2 regions of the Carboxydocella sp. JDF658 genome follow, and region 2 is predicted to be linked to the other one. Evidence: riboswitches for the same ligand, from Rfam matches in the RefSeq annotation. Region 2 holds a riboswitch; the other holds the start of a gene.
What was found. Region 2 has a riboswitch for S-adenosylmethionine ahead of JDF658_RS04485 (methionine ABC transporter ATP-binding protein). Riboswitches for the same ligand answer to the same signal wherever they lie in the genome.

Region 1 (3,403 bases), on a different contig from region 2:
TTTCCGACTGCAGAGCCAAACGGTTGCGATCCCGGCAGGTAAACTGGCAAATAGGTTCCAGGCCAGCCTGAAGCAAAAGAGCGGCCATTGCTACCGGGCTCATGCGCATGACCGCTCGCTGGTTATCGGTGATATTATAAGCTGTAACTTTCTCTTTGATAGCAAGGGCCAGCTCCAGCACTTCCTGAAAAGCAATCCCCCGGGGCGGGGGCAACTCAACCGTTAATACCTGACGCCCCTGAGCCAGTTTTTGCTGCAACAAGGCTACCTCTCCTTATCCGTAGAATTTCAAATTGATGCCCGCATTCGCTGGCAGAGCAACTGCAGCGGTTTTGGCTTTTTGAAAGATCAGGGCCCAGCCGCAGCGGCGGCTGCCCACCTCGCACTGGCCGCCCGGCCTGGTGCCCCCACAGGGCCCGCTGTTCAAGCCTTTGGCACAGGCTCGCACCGGACAAATGTCAAAGGTCTGCTGCTTGAGACAGGTCTGGCAAAGCTGACAGGATTTAGCGGGCTGCGGCATTGCTCTGGCCCCCCCTTTTCTTTTCCTTGCCCCAGGTAGCAAGGCTGATCAACACCGGAGTATCATCCCGACCACAGGCACAGGGGGAAGTGGACCAGATACCTTTGAGCTGGCTGACATATCGGACCAGGGGCCAGGCCTGCAGGCGCAGGCTGGTCAGCAGCAGTCGGTTGCCAGGAGACTGCTGGGCCAGAACATGTTCATGCAACCAGTGGATACTGCCCTTTTCACAGGTAATGGCTGCCGGGAAGGGCAACCAGGCTGGCTGCACCAGAGCCGTTACCTCCCCGTTGCTGATTTGCCGCGCCTCCTGGATGGCCTCCGCCAGGCCCCCTTCTTCCCCTTCCAGCCAGACCAGCAACAGCCGTTTCAGGGGCAGCCCATAGAGGTAAGGCAGTTGCTCCTTTCCCATGATCAGCACGGTGGGTTCCTTGCCCACCAGGGTGGAGGCCAGAGCCCGGGCTTCAATCAACACCGGTAAGGCTCCCAGCCGTTCCAGGGCCGGAACGGCCCAGTCCAGCAGGCCCGGCAGGGGCGGGCAGATTACCACCTTATCCCCTTTGCCGATACCGGCAAATTGAAAGAGAGTCTGGTAGGCCTCAATCCCCTGTTCCTTGTCCTTGCTGGTATAGGGCACCAGCCGGCGGCCACCCCGGCCATCGGTAACGGTGATCAACCCATTCCAGTATTCTTCTTCAGTCAGCTGAATTCCTTCCGGCCAATCATCTATTTCCACCTGGGGCCAGCGGCCAAATACCTGCCAGTCGGTCAGGTCCTTGGGATGGAGTTGCCAGCGATCCCAGAGCTGCCGGTACCAGGCACTGCGGCTGTAAGCATACCAGCAGGTTTCTCTGGCCAGCAACTGTTGCAGCCCCTGAATTTTTTGCCATTGGTTCTGTTTTCTCATCGTCTGCACCCCTTTCCCGAAAACAAAAAATCCTCTCCTGCAGATAAGCAGAAGAGGACATAAATAGCCTTCTTCCTCTTATCTGTCAGGTAAACACCTGCAGGAATTGGCACATTTCCCATCCGTCGTCCCCAACGCATGGGCTGTTGCCGGGTTTCATCGGGCCAGTCCCTCCACCTCTCTGGATAAGAGTACGAATTCCTATGAAATTGTTTACAAAGCTATTTTATGCAGATCAGGGGAAAATGTCAACTGTTTTAGAAAATTTTTTCCGCCAGCTCAGCTGTTATATGGTAAACCTTTTCCGCTGCTGCCACAGACAGGGTTCCTGTGCCACAGCTGGGAGTCAGCCAGCTCCGGGGCAGCACCAGTTCCCGGTCCAGTCCTCGCTGTTCCAGGGCTGCCAGCACTTCCTGCCAGCGGGCCAGCAGGGACTCTGCGGTCTCAGTCTCAATCCGGGGAGAAGTGGGTACCAGTCCCCAGGCCACTTCCCCACCTCGCTGGAAATAGGCCTGCAAAGCCGGTATATGTACCAGCAAGGAGGTAAGATATTCATAGGCATCAAAGAAGAGAATATCCAGCGGGCATTCCATCACCATGGACCAGTCCGTACCGGCACAGCAATGCAGACCGGTTCTTCCGCCCTCGGCCTTGATGGCAGTCATAACCGTGGTCAAATCCTCCTTGATGCCTTCCCGGGTCAGGGTAATGTGGGTGGATAGCCCCAGAGCATAGATACCTGGATCATCCACCGAGACTATTACCGGCAACCCCGTTTCTTCCCGCAAAAAACGGGTCTGCCAGCGGGCTCCCATTTCACAGGCCTTCAGGATCACGTCCCGCAACTGCTCATCATAGTAAGCCGCCCGGCCATCGGGTTGCAAGAGCTGAAAGCCGATGGTAATGGGGCCACTCAGCTGGCCTTTTACTCCCTGGGCCTGCCAGTTGCCAGCCTGAATGGAACGGACCAGGGCGTAAAGGCCGCTGGCACTTGCTTCCGGCAGGGCAAAAGCGGCCAGAGCCCTGCTCTCCCCCTCCTGAGCTGCCAGGTAAAGTTCGTAGAAATCCGCCAGACGCAGGGGAAAATCTTCCCCGTCGGTAGCAAAAACCAGTTTTGTACCTCTTTTTTCTACCAGACCCAGCTGGATGAGCGGGGAAACATACTGGGGTACAAACTCCTCCTGCCAGCCCCGGGCGGGAAATTGCGGCCAGTGCGGCCAGTCTCCCATATATTTTTGGATTAATGCCAGTCCTGCTTCAATCTCCTGATGGGGCAAACTGCCGATTCCTGTTACTTTTACTGCCATAACTACCGTCCCTCCTTAAAAAGTCCCACTTGCAGAAAAAAACCCAGGGCCATACTAACTGAAATCACCCAGGCCGGGTGGATTTTAAGCCAGAGCAGGGCCAGCAGGGAAGCAGCCGCAATTATCCAGGTGAACTGGTCGGGAAAGGCATTTGCTCCCATTTCCCAGGCTGTCTGAATCAGCAGCACAACCACCACGGGCCGTACCGCCTTCAACATCCCTGCAATCCCCGGGTGATGGCGATAACGCCAGAAAAAAGCCCCCAGGGCCACCACCGCTACGGCAGTGGGCACCACTACGCCAGCCAGAGCAACAACCGCCCCCCACCAGCCGGCCATTTTATAACCTACATAAGCTGCCATCTTGGTGGCAATAGGTCCGGGCAGGGCATTGGCCATGGCCAGCATATCAGTGAATTCCTCTTTGCTCATCCAGTGGTAATTTTCCACCACTTCCTGCTGGGCCAGCGGAATGGCTGCCGGGCCACCACCATAGCCGAAAATGCCTACTTTAAAAAAAGCCAGAAACAATTGCCAGATTGTCAGCATAATTTGCCCTCCCCCAGGCACTTGCCTGCAAAGCTGTGATATTTTTGCCAGAATCCGATGCCATCCATGCTCAGTGCAGAAGCGATGGCTTCCCAGAGATTGGCCCCCGGACTGAGGCCAG
Region 2 (3,403 bases):
CGTGCTGGAAGTAATTGGCATCCAATTCACCATTAGCCAGGGCTTTGTTAGGCAAGATGTAGTCAGTAAACTCCACAATTTCCAGCTTGATGCCTTTTTTCTCCAGCAGCGGCTTGGCTGCTTCCAGAATTTCCTTGTGGGGAACGGGGGTGGCACCTACTTTAAGTACTACTGTTTCTTTGGCAGCGGGTTGTTCAGCTGCCTTTTCCTGCTGGCTGCCACAGCCGCTGATTAATCCTGCCAGCAGGGCCAGACCGGTGATGAGAGTCAGAGCTTTGCGTTTGAACATTTTTGTTACCTCCTTATTTATGTTTTTTATTGTATAGCTTGGCAAGATAGTTGCCAAAACTTTGAATGACTTGGACCAGAATAACCAGCACCGCGATGGTGGCCAGCATGATCTCGGTCTTATAGCGATAATATCCGTATTTGACCGCCAGGTCTCCCAGACCGCCGCCGCCGACAAAACCAGCCATGGCTGAATAACCGATGAGGGTAATGGCTGTAATGGTGGCACCCAGAATCAGTGAAGGGATGGATTCTGGCAACAGGACTTTAAAAATTATCTGGAGCGGGGTTGCTCCCATGGCTAAAGCTGCTTCCACCAGGCCGCGGTCCACTTCTTTGAGAGATGTTTCGACCATCCGGCCGACAAAAGGAACAGCACCAATGACCAGGGGCACTGTGGCAGCAGTAGTGCCAATAGATGTTCCCACCAGTAACCGGGTCAGAGGGATAACTGCCACCAGCAGGATAATAAAAGGGATGGAGCGGGTGGCATTGACGATAGCTCCCAGAGTCCGGTTGAGGAGAGGGCTTTCCCAGATGTGTCCTTTTTCAGTTGTTACCAGGATTACTCCCAAGGGCAAACCAAAGATATAGGATAGTACCAGAGCGATGCCGGTCATATACAGGGTTTCCCCCAGGCCTACCCAGAGCAGTTGCAATTCATTAGAACTCATATTCCAGCACCTCCACCTTTAGCCCGGTTGTGTGTAAGTAGCTAAGGGCCTTTTCCACTTCTAGGGAGTCACCGCTGATGTCCAGAGTCAGGATGCCCAGGGGTTGTCCCTTGATATAGTCGATATTGCCGGCCATGATATTTACTGTTACAGCGAATTTTTGCCCCAGGGTGGCCACTATCGGTTCAGCGGCATTGACGCCGGTAAAGACAAGCCGAACCAGGCGGTGAAAACCGGGCCGGTGGACAATCTGCCGGTAGAAGTCTGATGGCAGGTCCAGCTGATACAGGCTTTCGATAAAGGCTCTGGTGGTCTCCCGGGTGGGGTGGGCAAACACATCCAGTACCGGGCCGGATTCGATAATTTCTCCAGCTTCCATGACATAGACGGTATCACAGATTTCTTTGATCACATCCATTTCATGGGTGATAAGTAAAATGGTCAGTCCCAGCCGCTGATTGATATCCAGCAATAATTGCAGGATAGACCGGGTGGTGGCAGGGTCTAAGGCTGAGGTTGCCTCATCGCATAACAGGACACTGGGATTGCTGGCCAGAGCCCTGGCGATGCCAACCCGCTGTTTTTGGCCTCCACTGAGCTGGGCCGGATAGTTGTCGGCCCGATCGGTCAAGCCAACCAGCTCCAGCAATTCATCGACGCGCTTTTTGATTTCCGCCCGGGGTACACCGGCGATTTCCAGGGGGAAGGCGATATTTTCCCGCACGGTACGAGAAGAAAGTAAGTTAAAATGCTGAAAAATCATGCCCATTTTGCGCCGGGCCTGGCGCAGCTGTTCACCCCGCAAGCTGGTAATCTCCTGTCCATCGACGACAATGGTACCTGAAGTCGGAGTTTCCAGCAGGTTGACACAGCGGATGAGTGTACTTTTTCCGGCACCGCTGTAACCGATGATGCCGGCGATTTCCCCTTTGGATACAGACAGGTTAATATTTTTCAGGGCTTGTACCGGTCCATTGGGGCCTTGAAAAACTTTACTTAGTTCAGTAATTCTGATCATTGCTACCTCTCCTGTGCTAAAAATTAAAGGCACCCGAGAGGTGCCTTTTTATACAGGTTACCTCTCTTATCTCTCAGGCAGTTTGCCTGCAGGAATTGGCACATTTCCGTCTCATAGACGGCTGTTGCCGGGTTTCATCGGGCCAGTCCCTCCACCTCTCTGGATAAGAGTCTTATCCCTATGCGTTTATCGTAAGCCAACGATAAATAAATTATCAGGTATTACAGGAAGTGTCAAGAGTTAAAACTCAATTTTTATTAATTTATTTTCCCAGGTACGTAAAATGGCATGATCTTTGGCTATTACTTTAGCGTAGTCAGGACTAACAGGGATTTTACCAAGACCACCTGGTGCGTTTACGATATACTGGGGAACTGCCAGGCCAGAAGTTTGGCCTCGCAATTGGTCAATAATTTTTATTCCTGTGGTAATGGGGACACTGAAGTGAGCTGTACCCAGTACTTTTTTGGGATGGAAGATATAATAGGGACGGATTCGAACCTTGAGTAACTCCTGGTTCAGCTTTTTCATGACATGAGGATTATCATTAATACCCCTTAATAACACGGCCTGGTTGCCCAGCACCACTCCGGCCTTAATCAGGCGGTCAATGGCCTGTTTAGCTTCAGGGGTGACCTCTCGGGGATGGTTGAACTGGGTATTTATATATATAGGCGGATGCTTTTCTAATATAGCGGCCAGCTCTGGAGTAATGCGCTGGGGCAGGGTTACCGGTGCCCTGGTGCCGATGCGCTTGATTTCCACATGGGGAATCCGATCCAGCTCGGTTAATAACCAGTCCAGACGGGAATCGGAAAGCAACAGGGCATCACCGCCGGTAATCAGCACATCCCGGATTTCCGGGTTTTTCCGAATGTAATCCAGGGCCTGTTCCAGCTGATCCAGGGCCAGATGGCGATCGATTGTACCGATATTGCGTCTTCGCTGGCAATGCCGGCAGTACATGGCACACTGGTTGGTAACATTGATAATTAATCGATCAGGATAACGCCTGGTAATGCCGGGAGCAGGGGAAGAGTATTCTTCACCCATGGGATCAAGTTCTCCTTTTTCATCCTGCAGTTCCTGGATTTGAGGGATGGCTTGCAGACGCACCGGATCATCGGGGTTGTTCCAGTCCATTACAGCCAGGTAATATGGTGAAATGGCCCAGCGAAACCTTTTTCCAATGGTGTTTAAATCAGCTATCTTTTTTTCGGATAAAGGAATAAATTGCGCCAGTTGCTCCGCTGTAGTAATACGGTTACTGATTTGCCATTTCCAGTCCTGCCAGTTATGTTCTGAAGCTTGAAATGCTGTCAGGATACGTTCCTTTTGCTGAAGGAATTGTTCAAAAGTAGTGAACCCGGTTGGAATATGGTCTTTTATTTTCAGATAATCCTGGATGGTATCCTTTAGCTCA

Region 1: linked by a shared signal. The riboswitch ahead of JDF658_RS12370 (hypothetical protein) and the one ahead of JDF658_RS04485 (methionine ABC transporter ATP-binding protein) in region 2 are both predicted to bind S-adenosylmethionine.

What each region holds. Positions count from the first base shown of each region.
Region 1 covers NZ_BDLR01000106.1:403-3,805, reverse strand. Annotated here, with positions in the region: gene JDF658_RS12380 (methylenetetrahydrofolate reductase) at 1-262, opposite strand, end outside; gene JDF658_RS12375 (methylenetetrahydrofolate reductase C-terminal domain-containing protein) at 275-520, opposite strand; gene JDF658_RS12370 (hypothetical protein) at 504-1,427, opposite strand; SAM riboswitch class I at 1,503-1,619, opposite strand; gene JDF658_RS12365 (hypothetical protein) at 1,685-2,734, opposite strand; gene JDF658_RS12360 (chromate transporter) at 2,737-3,282, opposite strand; partial or broken gene JDF658_RS14510 (hypothetical protein) at 3,276-3,403, opposite strand, start outside.
Region 2 covers NZ_BDLR01000023.1:72,593-75,995, forward strand. Annotated here, with positions in the region: gene JDF658_RS04475 (MetQ/NlpA family ABC transporter substrate-binding protein) at 1-289, opposite strand, end outside; gene JDF658_RS04480 (methionine ABC transporter permease) at 303-962, opposite strand; gene JDF658_RS04485 (methionine ABC transporter ATP-binding protein) at 952-1,980, opposite strand; SAM riboswitch class I at 2,044-2,150, opposite strand; gene eam (glutamate 2,3-aminomutase) at 2,221-3,403, opposite strand, start outside.